Regions from separate parts of the Blastococcus sp. OS1-29 genome, predicted to be linked through region 1. Evidence: riboswitches for the same ligand, from Rfam matches in the RefSeq annotation. Region 1 holds a riboswitch; each other region holds the start of a gene.
What was found. Region 1 has a riboswitch for cyclic di-AMP ahead of AC2H4J_RS07280 (VldE C-terminal domain-containing protein). Riboswitches for the same ligand answer to the same signal wherever they lie in the genome.

Region 1 (5,724 bases):
GGTTTCCTGCTCGATGTCCACAGGTGGCCAGCGTACGGACGGGGCTGATGTGACCCTTGTCCCCAGTGCGGCGCGGACGCTCGGAACTGTCGGAGGGGCCACCTAGCCTCGGAACCATGACGGCGATGGTGGAGACCGACCCGACCCCGACCGAGGGTGCCCAGGCCGTGGACGCGCCCCGCCGTCCCTCGCTGTCGCCGAGCCGCGCGGCGGATTTCAAGACCTGCCCGCTGCTCTACCGGTTCCGCACGATCGACCGGCTGCCGGAGCGCAAGAGCCTGGCCGCGGTCCGGGGGACGTTGGTGCACTCGGTCCTCGAGCGGCTCTACGACCTCCCGGCCGCACAGCGCACCGTCGAGGCGGCACAGGAGCTGATCGAGCCCGCGTGGGCCGACCTGCGCGAGGAGCCGGGCGTGGCCGAGCTGTTCGCCGTCTCCCAGGACGAGGGCGCGGAGACGGCGCCCTCGGCGCCGGAGTCGGTGGAGGCCTGGCTGCTGTCGGCGGGAAAGCTGGTCGAGAAGTACTTCACGCTGGAGGACCCGACCCGCATCGAGCCGCACGGCCGCGAGGAACTGGTCGAGGTGACGCTGCCGGACGGGCTGCTGCTGCGCGGGTTCGTCGACCGGTTGGACGTCGCCCGCAACGGCGCACTCCGGGTCGTCGACTACAAGACCGGTGCGGTGCCGCGCGAGGCGTTCGAGGGCAAAGCGCTGTTCCAGATGAAGTTCTACGCACTCGTCCTGTGGCGCACCCGCGGCGTCATCGCCGCACAGCTCAAGCTGCTCTACCTCAAGGACGGCGACGCGCTGACCTACGCGCCCGACGAGGACGAGCTGATCCGCTTCGAGCGCACCCTCACCGCGATCTGGGCGGCCATCGAGCGGGCGGTCGCGACCGGCGATTTCCGGCCGAACAAGTCGCGCCTGTGCGACTGGTGCGACCACCAGGCGCTCTGCCCGGCCTTCGGGGGCACTCCCCCGCCGTTCCCGACCGAGGCGGCCGCGGCCGCCGGCTGGCAGACCCTGCCGATCGTCGCCGTCAGCTGACCCGGGGTCGGGGCCGCCAGACCGCCCCGACCCCGTACACGGTCAGCGGTAGTTCACGTGCACGTGGTCCATGTGGTTGGCCGTCGGGCTGCCCCGGTCCTCCATGCCGACCCAGCTGCCGTTCGGGGAGGACAGCATGCGCTGCTTGTAGATGAGGTACTCCACGCCGAGCTCGTCCCAGTGCGCGATGTGGTAGGCGATGATCGCCTCACCGAGGGACGAGTTCCCGAGCACCATGTAGTCCAGGGCGAGCCCTGACGGGTGTCCGTGCGGGTCGGCCGCGCTGGCCCGCGTGCCGCCGAGGGTGATGCCGCCGGCTCCGGGCACGTTGGACACGACGGCGTTCGCCGCGACCTGCGTCTGCGGCTTCACCGGGCCCGAGCTGTTGCTGATCTTCGCGACGGCGGTCGCGGCGGTCCCAGCGGCAGCCGGGGCCGGAGTGTCGTTGGCAGCCTTCGCGGCCTGCGCAGCTGCCGCGGCGGCAGCGGCCTGCGCCGCGGCCGCCGCCTCGGCCTGGGCCTGGGCGGCAACGGCAGCCTGCTCGGCCTGGGCCTGCGCGGTGACCGCGGCGGCCTGCTCGGCGTCGCGCTGCGAGCGACTCGAGGTCACCTCGCCGAGGCGTTCCGCGTCGGCACTGACCGGGGCCGAGGCGCCGGCGACACCCAGGGCGTCCGCGACGGCAACGGACGACTGCTCGTCCGCGCTGGCCGGCACGGCGCCGGTGCCGGTGCCGGTGACCAGGTTCAGCGTGGCCAACGCGCAGACGGCGGCGATGCCCAGGCCGTAGGCGACGCGGGAGCTCGGAGCGGATCTGCGGTAGTGCCGGCCGCCCCTGTTCGGGGTGGTGGCGACCTCGTCGTGGGGCTGTGCGGTGTGCAAGTTCAGGGGCGCCACAGGGGGCGGCTCTCCGTTCTTCCTCACCCGCCTACCGAGTTAGCTGACGGGTTCGGGCCGGAAGATGCCCTACCTGCGACGTGCAGGATTCACCCCAGAGGAACCATGGGTCCCCGGTCCGGCCGGCCCCGCGAGGGCCGTTCGCCGGTTCGGCGGTGTCCAGCCGACGCCCCTCGGTCGAGGAGCCGGTCTCGGCGAACAGGTCACGAACGTACTACGAATCGCACCACCAGCACTGTGACATCGGCCTGTCGGCGCCGCTCCGACTGCCGGATGGTGTACCGCCGCCCGTGACGCTGTGTCAGCTTCCGGCTCCGCCGCTGGTGACAGCTGCAGCCGGCGCGGGCCGACCGCCGAACGGCGCGTGAGGCGTGTCCGACGTCATAGCTCAGGCGGCGGAGTCCGCGAGGTCCGCCTCGGCCAGCACCGCTGCGAGCTCGGCCGGCCCGACGCCGACCAGCCCGTCGCGCAGGTGCAGTCCCGGGGCGGGCGACACGACCTGCAGGGTGGGCACGCCGAGGACGGCGGTTCCCGCCGCCAGTCCGGCCGCGATGCCGGCCTGGGAGTCCTCGACGACGACGCACTCCCCGGGCAGCACACCCAGGGCATCCATGGCCATCCGGTAGGGCGCCGGATCGGGCTTGCGGGCCGGCACCTCGTCCCCGCAGATCGTCAGGTCGAACGGGTCCGAGCCCAGGTCGCCGCGGATCGAGGCGAGCACGATGTCGGCGATGCGGCGCGGCGTCGTCGTCACCAGGGCGGTCGCGAGGCCGGCGTCGCGCACCGACTGCAGGAGCTCGGCGGCTCCGGGACGCCAGCTGATCTCCTCGGCGAGCAGCACCGCGGTGGTGTCCTCGACCCATCGGGCGTCGGCGACGAGCTCGGCCTCGCTGCGGCTGACGCCGAGGTCGCCGTAGAGGATCTCCATCGACGTCCGCATGCTGGAGCCGACCGTCGCCTGACGCGCCTGCGCGGACAGGCGGCCGCCGAGCCGCGCGGCGAGGGCGAAGAGAGCCTCGCCCCAGTGCTCTTCGGTCTCGACGAGGGTCCCGTCCATGTCGAAGAGGACGGCGCGCAGTGATTCAGTCATCCGTTCCCAGTGTCCCTGGGAACAGGCCTCCCGGCCTCCGGCAGGGGGCCGGAAGCCGGGAGATGTTCCCCACGTGGACGGCTACTCGTCCTCGGTGCGGTAGCCCAGGTTGGGCGAGAGCCACCGCTCCGCCTCGTCGACGGTCCACCCCTTGCGCCGCGCGTAGTCCTCGACCTGATCACGACCCAGCCGACCCAGCACGAAGTACCGCGACTCGGGATGCGAGAAGTACAGGCCGCTCACCGACGCGCCCGGCCACATGGCCATGCTGTCGGTCAGCTGGATACCGGTGTTGTTCTCGACGTCGAGGAGCTCCCAGATCGTCTGCTTCTCGGTGTGCTCCGGGCAGGCGGGGTAGCCCGGGGCCGGCCGGATGCCCTTGTACTTCTCGGCGATCAGCGCCTCGTTGTCCAGGCGCTCGTCGGGCACGTAGGCCCAGAACTCCTTGCGCACCCGCTCGTGCAGCCGCTCGGCGAATGCCTCGGCCAGCCGGTCGGCCAGCGACTCCAGCAGGATCGCGTTGTAGTCGTCGTTGGCCTTCTTGAACTCCACGATCTTCTCCACCGAGCCGAGCCCGGCGGTGACGGCGAACGCGCCGACGTAGTCGTGCAGGCCGGACGCCTTGGGCGCGACGAAGTCGGCCAGCGACTTGCGCGCCGAGCCGTCGCGTCCCTCCGTCTGCTGGCGGAGCTGGTGGAGTGTCGTGAGGACCGTGCTGCGCGACTCGTCGGTGTAGACCTCGATGTCGTCGCCGGGCACCTGGTTGGCCGGGAACAGCCCGAAGACCCCGCTCGCGCGCAGCCACTTCTGAGCGATGGCCTGGTCGAGCAGCAGCTGGGCGTCCTCGTAGAGCCGGCGGGCCGCCTCACCGCTGACCGGGTTGTTGAGGATGTCCGGGAACCTGCCCCGCATCTCCCACGCGTTGAAGAACGGCTGCCAGTCGATGTACGTGCGCAGCTCCTCCAGCGAGTAGTCGTGGAACGCGCGCACGAACTGGGTGGCCACGTGGTGCAGGTGGTCGCAGCCGGGCCCGGCGCACACGTCCATCGCCTGCTGCAGCAGCATCCGCGGACGCGGCGGGTGGTAGGAGCTCCAGTCGATGGGCGTCCCGGCCGCGCGGGCGGTGGCGATCGGGAGGATCGTGCGCGTGTCCTGGCGGGCGGCGTGCCGCTCGCGCAGCGTGTCGTAGTCGGCGTCGGTCTCGGCCAGCAGCTTCGGTCGCTGCTCGTCCGACAGCAGGGCGGCCACCACCGGCACCGAGCGCGACGCGTCCTTCACCCAGATCACCGGGCCGTGGTACTTGCGGTCGACCTTGACCGCCGTGTGCGCGCGTGAGGTCGTGGCACCGCCCACCAGCAGCGGGATCTCGAAGCCCTGCCGCTCCATCTCCGACGCCAGGGTCACCATCTCGTCCAGGGACGGCGTGATGAGCCCGGAGATGCCGATGATGTCGGCGCCCTCCTCCTTGGCCGCGTCCAGGATCTTCTGGGGCGGCACCATCACCCCGAGGTCGACGACGTCGTAGTTGTTGCACTGGAGGACGACGCCGACGATGTTCTTGCCGATGTCGTGGACGTCGCCCTTCGCCGTCGCCATGACGACCTTGCCGTTGGTGCGCTCGGCGTCCCCGGGCTGCTTCTCCGCCTCGATGAACGGGATGAGGTAGGCGACCGCCTTCTTCATGACGCGAGCGGACTTCACCACCTGCGGCAGGAACATCTTCCCGGCCCCGAAGAGGTCGCCGACGACGTTCATGCCGTCCATGAGCGGGCCCTCGATGACCTCGATCGGCCGGCCGCCGCGCGCGGAGATCTCGCCGCGCAGCTCCTCGGTGTCGTCCTCGACGAACGCGTCGATGCCCTTCACGAGCGCGTGGGTGATCCGCTCGGCCACCGGGAGTGACCGCCACTCCTCGGAGGCGACCTCCTTGACCGAGCCGTCACCGGCGAAGTCGCCGGCGATCTCGAGCAGCCGCTCCGTGCTGTCGGGGCGGCGGTTGAGGATCACGTCCTCGATGCGCTCGCGCAGCAGCTCCGGCACCTCGCTGTAGACCTCGAGCTGGCCCGCGTTGACGATCGCCATGTCCAGACCGGCCGCGATGGCGTGGTACAGGAAGACGGAGTGGATGGCCTCCCGCACCGGGTTGTTGCCGCGGAAGGAGAAGGAGACGTTGGAGACGCCGCCGGAGACGAGCGCGCCGGGCAGGTTGTGCTTGATCCAGCGCGTCGCCTCGATGAAGTCGAGGCCGTAGTTCGCGTGCTCCTCGATGCCCGTGGCGACGGCGAAGATGTTGGGATCGAAGATGATGTCCTCGAACGGGAAGCCGACCTGCTCCACGAGGATGTCGTAGGCGCGGCGGCAGATCTGCGTACGCCGCTCGAGGGTGTCGCCCTGCCCGTCCTCGTCGAAGGCCATGACGACGACCGCGGCGCCGTACTTGCGGCACAGCCGGGCGTGGTGGACGAACTCCTCCTCACCGTTCTTCAGCGAGATCGAGTTGACGATGGCCTTGCCCTGGATGTTCTTGAGCCCGGCCTCCATCACCTCCCACTTCGAGGAGTCGACCATCGTCGGCACACGGGAGATGTCGGGCTCGGAGGCGATCAGCTTGGTGAAGCGGTCCATCGCCTCGACGCCGTCGATCATCCCCTCGTCCATGTTGATGTCGATGACCTGCGCGCCGGCCTCGACCTG
Region 2 (5,724 bases), on a different contig from region 1:
AGGTCATCCTGGACGTCGTCTACAACCACACCGCCGAGGGCAACCACCTCGGGCCGACGCTGTCGTTCAAGGGCATCGACAACCAGACGTACTACCGCCTGGTCGAGGACGACAAGCAGTACTACATGGACTACACCGGCACCGGCAACACCCTCAACGTCCGGACGCCGCAGTCGCTGCAGCTGATCATGGACTCGCTGCGGTACTGGGTCACCGAGATGCACGTCGACGGCTTCCGCTTCGACCTCGCGTCCACGCTGGCCCGTGAGCTGCACGCCGTCGACCGGCTGGCCGCGTTCTTCGACCTCGTGCACCAGGACCCGGTCGTCAGCCAGGTCAAGCTGATCGCCGAGCCCTGGGACGTCGGTGAGGGCGGGTACCAGGTCGGCAACTTCCCGGCGCTGTGGACCGAGTGGAACGGCAAGTACCGCGACACCGTCCGCGACTTCTGGCGCGGTGAGGGCGGCACCATCGGCGAGTTCGCCGATCGCATCTCCGGCTCCTCGGACCTGTACCAGCACTCCGGACGCCGTCCCTACGCAAGCATCAACTTCGTCACCGCCCACGACGGCTTCACGCTCAACGACCTCGTGTCCTACAACGAGAAGCACAACGAGGCCAACGGCGAGGGCAACAACGACGGCGAGAGCCACAACCGCAGCTGGAACTGCGGGGTCGAGGGCCCCACCGACGACCCGGAGATCCTGCAGTTGCGCGCCCAGCAGCGGCGCAACTTCATCGCGACGCTGATGCTCAGCCAGGGGGTGCCGATGCTGCTGCACGGTGACGAGCTCGGCCGCAGCCAGGGCGGCAACAACAACGGCTACTGCCAGGACTCCGAGCTCACCTGGATCGACTGGGAGAACGTCGATCAGGGCCTGCTCGAGTTCACCAAGGCCGTCACGAAACTGCGCAGAGAGCACCCGACGTTCCGGCGCCGCCGGTTCTTCCACGGTCGGCCCGTGCGCCGCGGGCAGGGCGAGCCGGTGCCGGACATCGACTGGCTCACCCCCGAGGGCGAGTCCATGACCGACGAGGACTGGGACGTCGGCTACGCCAAGTCGCTGTCGGTCTACCTCAACGGGCTCGGTATCCGCGAGATGGACGAGCGCGGCGAGTACGTGAAGGACGACCACTTCTACCTGGCGTTCAACGCCTCGGACCAGCCGATCGACTTCTGCCTGCCGAGCGACGACTACGCGCCGTCCTGGACTCCCGTCCTCGACACCGCGGAGATGAACGAGGTCGAGCCGGTGGAGGTCAAGCCGGGCGAGACGGTCACGGTGCAGGGCCGGTCGATCGTCGTGCTGCGCGGACCCGCGTTGTGACCGCGGCTCACGGGGGAAACGTTCCGGCGTCCACGTACCGGCTGCAGATCCATGCCGGGTTCCGGCTGCAGGACGCCGCCGACGTCGCCGGCTACCTGGCCGACCTCGGGGTGACGCACGCCTACTCCTCTCCCCTGCTGCGCTCGGCCGAGGGCAGCAACCACGGGTACGACACGGTCGACCACGCGCACATCGACGAGGCGCGCGGCGGGCGGGAGGGCTTCGACCGGTTCGTGGCCGCACTGCACGAGCACGGTCTCGGCCTCGTGCTCGACCTCGTGCCCAATCACATGGGGGTCGCGGACGCCGCCGCGGCGCCGTGGTGGTGGGACGTGCTGACATACGGGCAGCAGAGCGAGCACGCGAGTGCGTTCGACATCGACTGGGAGTTCGGGTCCGGGAAGGTCCGCATCCCCGTCCTGGGCTCGGCGGACGACCTCTCCGAACTCAAGGTGGTGGACGGCGAACTGCACTACTACGAGAACCGTTTCCCGATCGCGCCGGGCACCGAGGAAGGCACGCCGCAGGAGGTGCACGCCCGCCAGCACTACGAGCTGGTCGACTGGCGGCGCGCCGACTCCGACCTCAACTACCGCCGCTTCTTCGCCATCAACACCCTCGCCGGCCTGCGGGTCGAGGACCCGGCCATCTTCGACGCGACCCACGAGCTGGTGCTCCGGCTCGTGCGCGACGGAGCGGTCGACGGCCTGCGGATCGACCATCCCGACGGCCTGGCCGACCCCAAGAGCTACCTGGAGAGACTGGCCCGGCTGTCCGGTGACAGGTGGACGGTCGTGGAGAAGATCCTCGAGCCGGGTGAAGACCTGCCCGAGACCTGGCGGACGGCGGGGACGACGGGCTACGACGCGCTCGCCGAGGTCGACGAGGTGCTCGTCGACCCGGCCGGCGAGCCCGCGTCGACCGCGCTGGACACCGAACTGGCCGGTCGCACCGTCGACTACGCGGAGCTCGTCCACGACTGCAAGCGCGAGGTCACCGACGGAATGCTCGGCTCGGAGGTGGCCCGGCTGGTCCGGGTGATCGGCGAGCTGCCCGGCGTCGACGCGGCGCAGCAGACCGAGGCGCTGGCCGAGCTCCTCGCCACCTTCGGCGTCTACCGCAGCTACCTGCCGGACGGGCGCGAGCACCTCGACGCCACGGTGGCCGCGGTCCGCGAGCGTCGTCCGGACCTGGTGGCCGCCCTCGACGCCCTGCACCCGGTGCTCGCCCAGGCCGGGACCGAGGCGGCGACGCGCTTCGAGCAGACCAGCGGGCCGGTGATGGCCAAGGGGGTCGAGGACTCCGCCTACTACCGCTGGGCGCGCTTCGTCGCGCTCAACGAGGTGGGTGGCGACCCGGCCCGCTTCGGCAGCACGGTGGCGGAATTCCACGCCGCCCAGCAGCGCCGGGCGGAGCGCTACCCGCAGTCGATGACGACGCTGTCGACGCACGACACCAAGCGCAGCGAGGACGTGCGCGCCCGGCTGGCGGTCCTGTCCGAGGTCCCCACCGAGTGGGCGGATCTCGTGCGCTACCTGCTCGCCCGCCACCCGCTTCCCGACCGGCCGCTGGCACACCTCGTGTGGCAGAACCTGGTGGGCGCGTGGCCCCTGTCGCGCGAGCGCGCCCACGCCTACGTGGAGAAGGCGGCCCGCGAGGCGGGGACGTCCACGACGTGGACCGATCCGGACGAGGAGTTCGAGGCGCACCTGCACGACCTCGTGGACGCCGCGTACGACGACGAGGCGACCGCGGCGCGGATCCACAAGTTCGTCGAGCGGATCGCCGGCTTCGGCCGATCGAACTCGCTGTCCCAGAAGTTGCTCCAGCTGACCATGCCGGGCGTCCCCGACGTCTATCAGGGCACCGAGCTCTGGGACCACTCGCTGGTCGACCCCGACAACCGCCGCCCGGTCGACTACGCGAAGCGCCGGGAGCTGCTGGCCGCGCTCGACGCCGGCGACGTGCCGGCCGTCGACGAATCGGGAGCGGCGAAGCTGCTCGTGGTCTCCCGCGTGCTGCGTGCCCGCCGGGATCACCCCGAGTGGTTCGCGGGGTACGAGCCGGTCGCGGTCAGCGGGTCGGGCGCCGACCACGTGGTCGCGTTCGACCGCGGCGGCGTGGTGGCGGTCGCCACCCGACTGCCGGCCTCGCTCGCCGCCGCGGGCTGGGGCGACACCGCGCTGCAGTTGCCGAACGGCCCGTGGCGCGACCTGCTCACCGGGCAGCGGTTCGTCTCCGCCGCCGCCGGGATCGCCGCCGATCTCGTCCTGGCCACGCTCCCGGTGGCGCTCCTGGTCCGCGACTGAGGAGGACCGCACGCGCTGCGGTCGACTGCGCGCAATCAGATAGCGCGTCCCGGCGTGGCGCCGACACGCCGGGACGACTCGCACGGAGTGGCCCTGTCCGACGGGCCCGCGGCGGCACGAGCACCTAGCGTCCCTCGGGCGCCCTGCCCAGCCTCGGCCGGGGTGCGAGGTGCCGGACCGCCCAACCTCGTCCGCCGGCAGCCTGACACCGACTCATCCAGGACGGGGGCGGGGGAACCGATCTTCCCGGCGCGCTTGCGCGTCTTGGGGTGAAGCCGCGCCGTGCGTCCTGGCGCCACGCGGCCGGGCAATCCGATTCGCCCGAACCCGACAGCTCACCTCGCAGGCGGTGATCGGAGGATCACCCATGTCCGAGAACGTCTCCATGACGCGCGCCCTCGTCCGTCATCCGCTGCGCACCGGGGCGGTCGTCCTCGGCGCCGCAGCCGTCGGCGTCGGCGCACTCGCCGCACCTGCGTCCGCGGCCGAGCACGACTGGTCCGGGGTCGCCCAGTGCGAGTCCGGCGGGAACTGGAGCATCAACACGGGGAACGGCTACTACGGCGGGCTGCAGTTCAGTGCGTCGACGTGGTCGGCCTTCGGCGGGGCCGAGTACGCCCCCCGTGCGGATCTCGCGTCAGCGGCTGAGCAGATTGCCGTGGCGGAACGGGTCCTGGCCGGTCAGGGCATCGGTGCCTGGCCGACGTGCGGGCACAACCTGAGCGGTGGTTCGACACCGGCCGCGGACACCGCGGCACCCGTGCCGGCCGCGGCACCGGCCTACATCGCCACACCCGCCGTCCAGCTCACGCCGAGCGGCGGGACGTACATCGTGCAGCCGGGAGACACCCTGTCGACCATCGCGGCCGAACAAGGATCCGCCGGTGGTTGGCGGGGACTGTGGGCGCTCAACGCGGGAACCATCCCCGATCCGAACCTCGTCTACGTGGGTCAGACCCTGCGGCTCTGACCACGGAATCCTGACGGCAGGGTTCTGACAGGTGGGCGGCGTGCGCCGCCCACCTGTCAGAACCGGATCGCGTCGATCACCTTCGCGCGGACGGCGATGATCGCCGGGAGCAGCCCGGCGAGCGCGCCGACCAGGGTGGCGGCGACGAGACCCTGCACGGCCGACGAGACCGGGAAGCCCGGGGCGTCGGCCAGCGGGATGCCGTTGTTCAGCAGCCGGTCCAGCGGCAGGTTGCGCACCAGCACGATCGACGCGCCCACGGCGGCCACGCCGGCCAGCGCGGTGGCGCAGACGCTCTCCAGCATCACCGCCGCGAAGATCCGCCCGGACGTCGCCCCGAAGCTGCGCCGGACGCCGATCTCCCGGATCCGCTGCCGCACGGTGACCAGCCCGATGTTGAGGACACCCAGCCCCCCGAGCAGCAGCACGATCCCGCCGGCGCCGCGGACCGCGAGCCGCAGGATCGACAGCGCCTCCTCGATGCCCGGGAAGTCCTGCCGATAGGCGTCGACGTGCACGCCGTGCAGGGCCAGACCGAGATCGTGCCGCACCGTCGTCATCACCTGCTCCGCCTGGTCGGCCGGGACCCACAGCTCCAGCGAGGTGGGGCCGTACATCGACGGTCCCCCCGTGGCCGAGCCCTCCCAGGGGCCGGTCGACCGGTCGACCCGGTAGGCCAGGAGCTCATCGCCGTAGCCGGCCCGCACGACGCCGACGATCGTGGCCCGGACCGGCACCGGTCCGCCGATCACCACCGTGGGCCTGCTGGAGAGGTCCGCTGCCCCCAGCGCACCGAGGAAGGCCTCGTTTACGACCAGCGCCGGGGAGAAGCTGGTCCGGTCCCCGTCGCGCAGCCATCGACCCTCGACCGGCTCGATCCGGTGCAACGCGCCGTAGGACGGGGAGACCCGCTGCACCTGGATCGCCCGGGTGCCGCCGGGCAGGCGGAAGAGGCCCTGCTCGTAAGCGCTGCTCGCCGACGTCGTGATGCCGTACCGCTCCACCAGGTCGGAGACCGCGCTCTCCCACTCCGCGGAGTCCGGCGAGTTGCCGGTGGCCGGGTCGAACGCCGTCACCGCGACGGTCGCGGGCCGCCCCCCGGACCGCTCGCCCTGCT
Region 3 (5,724 bases), on a different contig from region 1:
GACGGGATAGGGCAGCTGGGCGTCGTACTCCTCCCAGCCCGGCGACCGGGAGGCGAGTACGACCAGCGACTCGGGCGGCCGGCGGGCGAGCAGGGCCGCGACGAAGGTCTGGATGCCCCCCTGCCGCGGCGGGAAGTCGTTGGTGACCACCAGGGTGCGGGTCACGGCCGCTCCAGCCGCTGCCAGTCGCGGGCCAGGCCGACCCGCTGCGCCGTCGTCGGATGGGATCCGAAGAACCACTGCAGGACCGCGGGCGGGTCCGGCTGGGACAGATTGGCCACGGCCAGCTCCCGTTGCATCGCGATGAAGGTGTCGGGGTCCCGGGTCAGGTCGAGCGCGTGCACGTCCGCGCGGGCCTCGATCTGCCGGGAGACCGCGTTCTGGATCGGAGTCGAGACCAGCGCGCCGACCGCCATGAGGAACAGCACCAGCGGGACGATCCGGGGGTCCCCCGGGTTCTCCGCCCCGGTGCGGCGACGCAGCGGGGCGACCGAGACCAGCCAGCCCAGGGCGGCCACGCCGGCCGCGGCGCCGAGCGCCCCGGTGAGAGTGCCGGTCAGCACGTCGTCGGCGGCCACGTGGCCGAGCTCGTGCGCCACGATCGACTCGATCTGCGCGTCGGGCAGCTGCTCGAGGACCGTGTCGTACACGACGATGCGCCGGGTGGAGCCGAACCCCGAGACGTAGGCGTTCAGCGCCGTCGTCCGCCGGCTGGCGTCGGACACGAGCACGTCCTGCACGGGAGCGCCGCTCTTCTCCGCCAGCGCGAGCAGCTCGCTGCGCAGCGGACCGGCGGGCATTGGCTGGAACCGGTTGAAGGCGGGCTCGATGACCAGCGGCCACAGAAAGGAGCCCACGACCACGAGTGCCGCGGCCCCCAGCGCGGCCCAGGCCCACCAGGTGCGTGGCACCCGGCGGGCGAGCCAGACGAGCGCAAGCAGCCCGACGGCGGTCAGGCCGGCGTCGATCGCCGTGCTCACCGCCACGTCGCGCAGCCACAGCCACCAGCCGCGGGTGGAGAGCCCGTAGCGGTGCCGCACCATCTCCCCGTAGGCCGCGAGCGGCAGGGTGGCGAGCCGGCCGACCAGTATCAGGGCCGCCACGCCCAGCAGGACCTGCCAGGCCCAGCCGCCCCCGAGCGGCCGTGCCACGGCCCGGACCAGGCGGCCGCCGAGGGCGGTGAGCCCGAGGATCCCGGCGACGACGAGCCCGAGCGCCAGGGACGCCAGGGAGGCGGGCCGGACCAGGGCGGCGAAGGCGTCCGCCCGGTGCAGTTGCGCGGCCGACAGCGCGGCGGTGGGGTCGAGCGGCGCGTGGCCACCGGGCGGCTCGGGCAGGACCGTCCAGGGCGTCCGGGCGACGATGACGACGGCCAGCGCGACGGCGAGGACGAGCGCCGTGACCAGCGCGGCCCGGGGGGCGCCCGTCGGCCGGCTCCAGCTCATCGACCCGATCCTAGGGCGGAACGCCGGGAGGGCCGGTGCCCCGGGCGGGTCCCCCGCCCTCCCGGGACGTTCGGCTCGCTCAGCCGATGCGGCGAGCGCTGTTGTAGCTGCCCATCGAGTCCAGGCTCGCGACCTTGACCGGCTGGCCGGAGGTCGAGGCGTGGACCATCTGGCCGTTGCCGATGTACATGCCCACGTGGCTGACCGGGCTGTAGAAGAACACCAGGTCACCGGGCTGCAGCTGGTCGCGGGAGACGGGCGTGCCCATTCCGGCCTGGCTGCTGCTCGAGTGCGGCAGGCTGATGCCGGCCGCGGAGTACGCGTACTGCGTCAGCCCGGAGCAGTCGAACGCGTCCGGACCGCCGGCGCCCCAGACGTAGGGGTCACCGACCTGTGCGAGCGCGGTGTCGACGGCCTTCTGCGCGGCGCCGCTTGGTGCGACCACCCCGCTCGGCGCCGCCTGCGTGTCGCCGTGCGACGCAAGCACCTGCTGCTGCTGCGGCGCCGTCAGTGAGTCGTACTGACGCTGGTAGTCGGCGATCTTCGCCTGCAGGTCCTTCTGCTGCGCGGAGACGTCGTCGTAGGACTTCTGCGCCTTCGTCTGCGCCTCGTCCGCGCCGGCCTGGGCCGTCTTGGCCTGGGCGGCAGCCGTGGCGATCTGCGCGACCTGCTCGTTCGTGTGGCCCGCGATGGCGTCGAGGGTGCCGAGCTGGTGGACGAACTCGTCGGCCGAGCTGCTCGTGAGCAGCACGTCCAGACGCGTGAGGGTGCCACCGGTGTAGGCCGAGCGCGCCAGCTGCCGGATCTGCGGCCCGAGTGCGTCGAGCTGCGACTGAGCCGCGGCGGCGGCCTGGTCGGCGGCAGCGACGGCGGCCTGCTGCTGGTCGAGCTGGACCTTGGCCTCGTTGACCTGCTCGGTGACGACCTCCAGCTGACGGCTGGCATCGGCGACGAGCTGGGCGACCTGGGCGGAGCTGGTCGCATCGCTGGGCGCTGCGGCAGCGCTGCTCGGCAGAGTGGTGACCGCCATAGCGACGGCGGCGCCGACGAGCAGGCCGGACCGGATCCGACCGAGTCGGGGAGCGGTGAACAGTGTGGGGGCGTGCTTCAGTTGAGCGTGAGGGGTCGCCACGTGCGGCGGCACTCCGTTTCTTCCTCTGCAACCGCCTACCGAGTTAGCTGACGGGTTCGGGCTGGGAAGACTGGCCCTATCCCCTGCTCACCGGCGAGCCGGCCCTACAGGAGAACTCACCCCAGGACTGCGGTGGGTCCCCGGTTCGCCGTCGGACGCCACTGCGGCGCCCTCGGGCAATTCGGCGGTGCCCGACCGAGGCCACCCTTCAACGGGCGACGACCACTCAGCCGAACGGCGACGACCCTACGACCGTGATGCTGCCGTGACAAACGGAAGTCCCTGCGACTGGCGTGACGAGAGTCGCATTTGGTCTCATCGTTGCTGGTCAGCGGCATGTCGTTACCGGAATGTGACCTGAACCGGACCGGTCCGTCCGCGCTCGTTCAGCCCGTCCGGCGACCGTTTCGGGAGTCCTCGCCGCCCCCTCCGCGGTGTCGCAGCGGAGGCACGAGACCGACCTCCGCGAGCGCCCGGACCGCGCGGCGCTCCACCTCGTCGAACTCCACCACCACGCCGGCGGGCGGGACGACGACGTCCTCCGCGGTGGCCTCCGGCCGTGCGTCCCGGGCCCGGCCCGACATCGGGACCACCACCGGGTCGACGCCCTGCCAGCCCGGTGGGGCACCGAGCAGGACGGTGACGACGCAGTCGGCGCATCCGGCGCCCCGCGCGGTGCAGGTGTTGCAGTCGATCAGCATGGATTCGCTCCTCCGTGAGTTGTCCGCACGGTAGGAGCAGCCACCGACAATTCCGGTCGCAGCCGGGCTCAGGTGCCCGCGTACTCCCAGTGCCACGGCTCTTCGCGGCCGTGGCCGGGCTCGGCCCAGTCGGGGTGGAGATAGCCGTACCGGCCGGCATTCGCCTTCATCCAGCCGTACTGCGCCGTCCCGTAGTGGTCGATCCCGCCGCACAGGTCCACCGCCAGCCCCCAGCCGTGGTTGCTGGTGCCGGGCACCGCGGCCAGCGTCGGTTTCTCGCCGTACAGGCGCACCTGGCTGGCGTAGGTGCGGTAGGAGTCGGTGATGCAGATCGGGGAACCGAACGCCGCCGCGAAGGCCGCCGACATGGCCCGGTAGGCCGCCGCGGCGTCGCACCGCAGCTGGTGTCCGCCCACGCCCAAGGGGCACATGGCGCTCGGCGGGATGAGCCCGTTCGGATAGCCACCCCACTGCCGGGCGCCGTCGTAGCTGGGCGGATAGACGGTGTTGCCGCACTCCATCCGCAGGGCGCCACCGGTGGGACCCGGCGCGGTCACCGGTGCCCGCTGCGGGAGGCTCGGCCGGCCGATGCCCAGGACCTGGTCCGCGGGCAGGGTGCGCACCACCACCGCTCCGGCCCGGCCGTCGGCGGCGAGCATCGTCTTGGGGTCCAGCGCGATCCCCACGTGCCCGAGCCCGGCCTCGGCGTTGCCGAGGAAGACGAGGTCGCCCGGCAGCACGTCGGCGGGGGCGACAGGGGTCGTGACGGCGAACAGGTCCTGCTGCGTGCCCGGCAGCGAGATGCCCGCAGCGCCGTAGACCGACTGCACGAGGGAGCCGCAGTCCCAGGAATCAGGACCGGCCGTACCCGGCGCGTACGGCTTGCCCAGGGTCTTCATCGCGGCGCTCACCGCGGACAGGGTCTCCGCGGGCAGGACGAGCAGGGACGTCGGCTGACGCGGCAGCTGGGCCGCTCCGGGCTGCGCTCCCCCACCGGCCGCGGCGACCGGCACCAAGCCCGGGGGCAGCCCGCGGGCCGGGTCCTGCAGCTGCGCGGCCGGCGGGGGGACGAGGCCCGCGGCGGTGAGCTGGTCGACGTACACCTGCCAGTTGGCCGCCGTCCGCGTGTTGACGTCGACCTGCTCCTGCTGCAGCTTGGCCAGCTGCTCGTCCACGTCGCTCAGCGCGGCCCCGAGCTCGTCGGTGACCGCGGCGGCCTTCTTCTCCAGCTCCGCGACCCGTGCGGCGACCGCCTCCTGCCGGGCACGCGCCTGGTCCAGCGCCGCCTGGGCCCGCTGCCGCACCTCCTGCGCCGAGCGCCGCATGGTCTCGGCCGCGCCGATCACGTCGGAGGCATGGGCGTCGACCACGTCGAGGAAGCTGAGCGCCGACACCACGTCCCCCGGGTCGCCGCTCGTCAGCAGCACGGTGAGCGGCGTCAGCCCCCCGCCGTCCCGGTAGAGCGCCGAGGCGTATCCCGCGACGACCCGCTGGTAGCCGGCCAGCTGGCCCTGGGCGTCGTCGACCACCTTCTGCGCGTCGGCCACCGCCTGCTGGGCCTGCGTCATGGCCTCGCGCGCCGCGACGACCTCGCCCTGCTGCGCCTGCAGCCCGCTCTGCACCTCGGCGGCGCGCTTCTGCAGCTCGTCCAGCGCCCGGCTGTCGAGGACGCCGGACGTGCCCCCGGGCTGGTCGCTGGGGGCGGCCGACGCCGGGCCGGCCCCCGCGAGCACCGCCGCGGCGACCGCGCCTGCGATCACCACGGACGTCCCCCGGATGCGCCACCGGGAACGCGGGAGCATCGGACCACCTCTGCGTTCGGGGCGCTTTCCACTCGCGCTGCCCACCGGGCACTGATGGTGACCCGGACCGTGGCGTTCCGCCAGGTGAGCGGCCACGGTCCCCCACCCGGGCGACATCCGGCAGCGGGCCCGGCGCCGCCGAACCCGGCGGTGGAACGGCGAGGCATCACAAGAGTGTCATTACCCCGACCTACCGTCCGGCCCGTGCCCTTCGCCACCGCAGTCGACCGCTACCAACAGGTGTCGATCGAGGAGCTCGGCACCCGGCTGGCGGAGGTGACCTTCGTCGTGGTCGACCTCGAGACCACCGGCGGCTCGCCCAAGGACAGCGCGATCACCGAGATCGGCGCGGTCAAGATCCGCGGCGGCCAGGTGCTCGGCGAGTTCCAGACGCTGGTCGATCCCGGCCGCGCCATCCCGCCCTACATCAGCGTCCTCACCGGCATCACGACGATGATGGTCGCGGCGGCGCCCCGGATCGCCGCCGTCCTGCCCGGCTTCCTCGAGTTCGCCCGGGGCGCCGTCCTGGTCGCCCACAACGCGCCCTTCGACCTCGGCTTCCTCAAGGCCGCCTGCGCGGAGAACGGCATTGCCTGGCCGGCCACGGCCTCGGTCGACACCGCCGTCCTGGCCCGTCGTCTGCT
Region 4 (5,724 bases), on a different contig from region 1:
CCGGTCCTCCTCCGACAGCGCGGCCTGCTGCCGCAGCTCCACCCGGGGGTCGGCTCCCGCGAAGGAGACCTCCATCCGGTACACGTGCGCACCGTCGCGGCGGTCGAGCAGTTTCAGCAGGGCGGCGAGCGAGCGGACGCCGGCCCGCGCGGCGTCGTCCTCGGTCAGGGTCGCCGGGTCGATCGGCTCGACCGTGTCGAAGCGGACCACGCCCACAACCGTGCGCTGGGTGCTCCCGGGCCGCACGCGCGGGCGGTCCCAGCGGCGGAAGGCGAGCGTGACGGAACCGTCCGCCATGCCCTCGGCGGTGACCCTGCTGATCAGCACCCCGTGATCCTGGCAGGGGACGGCAAGGTGGCAAGGTCGGGCACGTGCGGGGTCTGGCGCGGCGCGAGTTCTGCCTCGTGCTGCTGCGCCGGATGGCCGACCTGCGGCCCGACCTGGTCGCCGACGCGCTCCCCCAGCTGCGCGCGACCCGTGCGGAGGCTCATGCCGCTCACACCCGCTGGCAGGCGCTCCAGCACTCCCGCCGCGCCCCACGAGGGCTGGCTCTCCGGACGGCGGTTCTCGGCCCCCCCGAGGAACTCGAGGACCGGCGGTTCGGCGATCTCGATGTCCAGGTGCGCCGGTGGCCGTTGCCGCTGTGGCCGTATCTCTACTGGGAGGTGCTGAGCGGCCCCGGTGGTGCCGTGCTCAACGAGCAGCTCGCGCGGGCGCCCGGGTCGCCGGTCCCGCCTGCAACCGCGCGAGACCTGCGGGTCTGGCAGCACGTCCTGGACGACGTCATCACGGTGCCCGGAGCGAGACACCTCGGGCCGGGGGTGCCGACCCGGCAGGACGTCCTGCTGCCCGGCGACGTGCGGGCGGCCTTCGTGTGGGGTCTCTTGCTCCAGGTCAGGACGGCGGAGCCGACAGCAGGGAGCTGAGCAGCGCGGCGGCGGCCAGGACGACCGCCGGCACGGGGTGGCCGGTGGCGAACAAGGCCAGGACCGCGGCGCCGAACACGACGACCTTCACCAGCACCGTCAGCGCAGGGACCTGGACCGGCGCACGTGGAGCGGCGAACACGCCCCACAGCACGCCGGCCACGGCTGGGGCAGCCACGGCCAGGACCAGCCGCCAGGCCGTCGGGTCGACCGCCGACCAGCCCCAGACGGCGAACGCCGCCAGCGCGGCCAGTTCCGCGAGGAACGCGACCGCCAGCCACAGCCAGTTCCAGGCCTGCGTCATGGGCCCAGCCTGCCCCGCAGTGGGGTCCCGGCGTCAGGCGGCGATCCGTCGTCCGCCGGCGAAGCCGCCCATCGAGTCCACGCTGGCAACCTTGACGACGTCACCGGTCGTCGGGGCGTGCACCATCTGACCGTTGCCGATGTAGATGCCGACGTGGCTGACCGGGCTGTAGAAGAAGACCAGGTCGCCGGGCTGCAGGTTGGCGCGGCTGACGGCCTGCCCCATCGTGGACTGCAGGGCGCTGGAGTGCGGCAGGCTGACGCCGGCGGCACGGTAGGCGTACGCCGTCAGCCCCGAGCAGTCGAAGGAACCCGGCCCGCCGGCCGCCCAGACGTAGGGCTTGCCGCGCTGGGCCATCGCGGTGTCGATCGCGACCTGCGCCGCGTCACTGCTGGCCACCACCGGGCCGCTGGGGGCGGCGGCCTCGCGGTCGGCCGACCGGCTGGCCCGGCCCGGCGTCGCCTCGGCCGCGGCGCGCTTCTCGGCCGCGCTGAGCCGGTCGTAGACCGCCTGGTACTCGGCGACCTGCTTCTTCAGGTCGGCCTGCTGGGCGGCCACCTTGTCGTAGGTCGCCTTCGCGGTGGCGGCCGCGTCCTGGGCCTGGGCCTGTGCCTGCGCGGCGGCGACGTTCGCAGCGGCGGCTGACTGGAGGACCTGGGACTGGTGCCCGGCGACGAGCTGCAGCGTCGACATCCGGTCGACGAAGTCATCGGCGGAGTCGCTGGTCATGAGTGCCTGGAACGAGCTCAGCCCCTCGCCGGTCCACGCGGAGCGGGCGATGCCGCGCACCTGCTGCTGCGCGGCGCCGAGCGTGGCGGCTGCCTGCTGCAGCGTGGCCGTCGCTGCCTCGGCGGCGGCGCGCTGGGTGTCGAGCGTGGCGCGGGCCTCGTTGAACTGCTCGGTGACGACCTCGAGCTCGTGGGCGCGGGCGGCGACCATGCCGGCGGCCTCGGCCGAGGTGCCCGGCGCGGCCTGGGCGGGGGCCGCGGCGAGCAGGACGCCGACGACGCCGGCGACGGCCAGACCGGCGCGGGCGAGGCGGGCCGGCGTGCGGCCGAGGGGGGTCGCCATGACGCGGCGGCTCCGTTTCTCATCCAGAAGCCGCCTACCGGGTTAGCTGACGGGTTCAGGCGGGAGATCGCCCGGTGCGAGGGCTGGCGGTCCCCGCACTGCACCCCAGTACTGCCCTGGGTCCCCGGTCCGGTCTCCGCACGAGGTGCGAACGGCCGGCTCGACGGCGTCCTCGGGGTGCCACTCAGGCAGTGACTGATTGCCCCGACGGACACACAGACCGTAACTGTGTTACCGAGCCGTGACAATGACAGAGATGTTATTTGTCGGTTTTTTCTGGGCACAGGAGACGGTTCTGTCGGACTGCCCTGGTAAGCGCCCTGATCGCCGCTCGTGGGGTCCGGATACGGTCTTTCGATGACAGGCAGCAGGTACGACGTGGTGGTGGTCGGCGGCGGCCACAACGGCCTCGTGGCGGCGGCGTACCTGTCCCGCGCCGGCCGGTCGGTGCTGGTCCTGGAACGCGCCGCCCAGGTGGGCGGGGCCGCGGTCAGCCGGCAGGTCTTCGAGGGCGTCGACGTCCGGCTGTCGGCCTACTCCTACCTGGTCAGCCTGCTGCCCGACCGCATCGTGACCGACCTCGGGCTCGACGTGCGGCTGGCCGACCGGGCCGTGGCGTCCTACACCACGACCGTGCGTGCGGGCCGGCCGGCCGGGTTGCTGGTGGAGCGGGACGAGGGCCCGGCCACCGCGACGTCCTTCCGCGCGCTCACCGGCGACGACGCGGAGTTCGCCGGCTGGCAACGCTTCTACCGCCGCCTGGCGACGCTCGCCGAGGACCTCGCGCCCACGCTCACCGAGCCGCTGCTCGCCGCGGACGACGTGCCCGGCCGCCTGCGGGACCCACAGCTGTGGCACGACCTGCGGGAGCGCCCGCTGGCCGACGTGGTCGCCGACCACCTGACCGACGACGTCGTCCGCGGGATCGCGCTGACCGACGGCCTGATCGGGACCTTCGCCGACGTGCACGCGGCGGACGGACTCGCCGGCCGCTGCTTCCTCTACCACCTGATCGGCAACGGCACCGGCCGCTGGCGGGTACCGGTCGGCGGCATGGGCGCGGTGAGCGGGGCCATGGCAGCCGCGGCGCGCCGAGGCGGGTCGGAGCTCGTCACCCGTGCCACCGTGACGCACGTCGATCCGCGTCCGGACGGCGTCAGGGTGCACTGGACCGACGACGACGGCACCGAGCGGTCGGTCGAGGCGGCACACGTCGTCTGCGGCGCCGCGCCCGCCGTGCTGGCCGAGCTGACCGGCGCGGAGCCCGGCCCGCGGCCGTCGGGCTCGCAGCTGAAGATCAACATGGTCCTCGCCCGGCTGCCCCGGCTGCGGTCCGGCGCGGACCCGGGCACGGCCTTCGCCGGCACGTTCCACGTCGACGAGGCGGCCGGCCAGCTGGACGCCGCCCATGCCCAGGCCGCGGCCGGGCGGCTGCCCGACGTGATCCCGTTCGAGGTGTACTGCCACACCCTCGCCGACCCCTCGATCCTCGGCCCGGTCGAGCGGGCCACCGGGCAGCACACGCTGACCCTGTTCGGTCTGCACACGCCCGCCGAGCTCTACCGCGCGGACCCGGTCGGGACCCGCCGCGAAGCGGTGCGGCGGGTGGTCGCCCAGCTCGACGCGCACCTGGAGGAGCCGCTGCTGGACTGCCTGGCGCGCGACGCGCACGGCGACCCGTGCCTGCAGGCGGCCTCGCCGCTGGACGTCGAGGAGTCCCTGGCCATGCCCGGCGGCCACATCTTCCACGGTGACCTGGCGTGGCCGGTCGCCCGCACGCCGGAGGAGGTCGGGGGGTGGGGGGTCAGCACCGCACACCCGCGGATCGTCGCCGCGTCCTCCGGCGGCACGGTCCGGGGCGGCGCCGTGAGCGGGCTCGGCGGCTACGCCGCGGCACGCCACCTGCTCGACCTCGGCTGACGCGGGAGGAGTCTCAGCCCTGGCCCGGCGGCGTCCGACCGGGCTGTGGTCCCTGGCCGCGCCCCGGCCCAGGCGGCTGCGCGGGCGCCACCGGCTGGTCGGGCGTGCCGGGTGACACGGGTGGCTCGACGGGGCCCCCGACCGGAGGGTCGGCACCCTGGGTGGGCGGCGTGGTCTCGGGCGCGGGCTCGGTGTACGCCGAGCCGTTGCTGACCAGGATCGTGACGAGCTGACCGGGAACCGCCCGGCCACCGCGCGGCGGGCTGGTGCCGACGAGCTCGCCGTCCTGCTTGTCGCTGTCGACGTTCGCCGTCGCGGTCTGGAACCCCGCGGCGATCAGCACACTGCGGCACTGGCTCACCGTGGAGCAGCCGGGCACGGGCTTCGTGTTGCCGTTGACGACGGCCGGGTCGGCCGGCGGGAACACCCCGCTCCCCCGCGCCTGCAGGATCGGCGCCATCGCGTCGTGCCAGACCGTCGCACCCTTGCCACCGCCGAAGCCACCGACGTCCCGGTTCTCCTTCGGGTCGAAGACCATGACGCTCGCGGTGATCTCCGGGGTGTAGCCGACGAAGGCCACCGACCAGTTGTTCTGCGTCGTGCCGGTCTTGCCGGCGATCTGGTGGCCGGGGACGTACGCCCGCGAGGCGGTCTGGCCGGGATTGCCGGGTTCGACGTCCTTGCGCAGCATCTGGTTCAGCGTGTTCGCGACGCCGGGCGGGATCGCCTCGGGGGTGCACCGGTCGCCGGTCGCGACGAGGTGACCGGCGGAGTCCTTCAGCGGCTGCCCGTGCGCGTCCAGGATCCCGGTCACCGGGTTGACGTCGCACTGGGTGCCGCCGGCGGCCAGCGTCGAGTACGCGCTGGCGAGCGCCAGCGGGCTGGTCGCGTCCGGCCCTAGCGTGAACGCCCCGCGGTTCTCGTCGATGGTCTTCTGGGCCAGGTCGGCCGGCCCGAACTGGTAGAGGCCCATCTTCTCGGCCATGTGCACCGGCTCCTCGACGCTGCCCAGCGCGTCCTCGAGCGCGACGAAGTAGGTGTTGGACGACTGGTAGAGCGCGGTGGTCAGGTCCAGCGTCGCCCGGTAGTGGCCGGCGTTGGAGACCGGCCACGGACCGCCGTCCTTCTTGTAGACCCGCGAGATGTAGGGATCCGAGGTCGTCTGCGTGTAGGACGTCGAGTAACCGCGCGCCAGCGCGGCCGCGGCGACGAACACCTTGTAGGTCGACCCCGCCCCGCGGCTGGGCGCCCAGTTGAGGTTGTAGGACTCCTGCCGCGGGTCGGTGCGGTCGTAGCCGAAGATCCGGTTGACGCTGAGCGCCAGCAGGTGCCCGGTGCCGGGCTCGACGGCGTTGAAGGTGGCGACCCGGTTGTCCTCCAGCGGCAGCGTGTTCAGGACGGCGGCGTCGCCGGAGCGCTGCAGCTCGGGGTCGAGCGTGGTCTGGATGGTGTAGCCACCGTGCTCGAGCTGGGCCTGGGTGAGGTGCAGGTCCTGGATCAGGT

Region 2: linked by a shared signal. The riboswitch ahead of AC2H4J_RS18805 (transglycosylase family protein) and the one ahead of AC2H4J_RS07280 (VldE C-terminal domain-containing protein) in region 1 are both predicted to bind cyclic di-AMP.
Region 3: linked by a shared signal. The riboswitch ahead of AC2H4J_RS16355 (C40 family peptidase) and the one ahead of AC2H4J_RS07280 (VldE C-terminal domain-containing protein) in region 1 are both predicted to bind cyclic di-AMP.
Region 4: linked by a shared signal. The riboswitch ahead of AC2H4J_RS11245 (C40 family peptidase) and the one ahead of AC2H4J_RS07280 (VldE C-terminal domain-containing protein) in region 1 are both predicted to bind cyclic di-AMP.

What each region holds. Positions count from the first base shown of each region.
Region 1 covers NZ_JBXXJK010000002.1:557,389-563,112, reverse strand. The annotation lists gene AC2H4J_RS07290 (tRNA (adenine-N1)-methyltransferase) at 1-21, opposite strand, end outside; gene AC2H4J_RS07285 (RecB family exonuclease) at 117-1,046, shown strand; gene AC2H4J_RS07280 (VldE C-terminal domain-containing protein) at 1,089-1,940, opposite strand; cyclic di-AMP (ydaO/yuaA leader) riboswitch at 1,954-2,105, opposite strand; gene AC2H4J_RS07275 (HAD family hydrolase) at 2,329-3,030, opposite strand; gene metH (methionine synthase) at 3,112-5,724, opposite strand, start outside.
Region 2 covers NZ_JBXXJK010000007.1:190,437-196,160, reverse strand. The annotation lists gene glgX (glycogen debranching protein GlgX) at 1-1,328, shown strand, start outside; gene treY (malto-oligosyltrehalose synthase) at 1,325-3,637, shown strand; cyclic di-AMP (ydaO/yuaA leader) riboswitch at 3,837-4,001, shown strand; gene AC2H4J_RS18805 (transglycosylase family protein) at 4,005-4,607, shown strand; gene AC2H4J_RS18800 (ABC transporter permease) at 4,664-5,724, opposite strand, start outside.
Region 3 covers NZ_JBXXJK010000006.1:105,657-111,380, reverse strand. The annotation lists gene AC2H4J_RS16365 (glycosyltransferase family 4 protein) at 1-165, opposite strand, end outside; gene AC2H4J_RS16360 (M48 family metallopeptidase) at 162-1,445, opposite strand; gene AC2H4J_RS16355 (C40 family peptidase) at 1,525-2,577, opposite strand; cyclic di-AMP (ydaO/yuaA leader) riboswitch at 2,595-2,756, opposite strand; gene AC2H4J_RS16350 (hypothetical protein) at 2,964-3,278, opposite strand; gene AC2H4J_RS16345 (D-alanyl-D-alanine carboxypeptidase family protein) at 3,347-5,080, opposite strand; gene AC2H4J_RS16340 (DEDD exonuclease domain-containing protein) at 5,285-5,724, shown strand, end outside.
Region 4 covers NZ_JBXXJK010000004.1:50,897-56,620, reverse strand. The annotation lists gene AC2H4J_RS11260 (hypothetical protein) at 1-327, opposite strand, end outside; gene AC2H4J_RS11255 (hypothetical protein) at 372-926, shown strand; gene AC2H4J_RS11250 (DUF2568 domain-containing protein) at 895-1,230, opposite strand; gene AC2H4J_RS11245 (C40 family peptidase) at 1,264-2,301, opposite strand; cyclic di-AMP (ydaO/yuaA leader) riboswitch at 2,318-2,452, opposite strand; gene AC2H4J_RS11240 (phytoene desaturase family protein) at 2,659-4,221, shown strand; gene AC2H4J_RS11235 (transglycosylase domain-containing protein) at 4,235-5,724, opposite strand, start outside.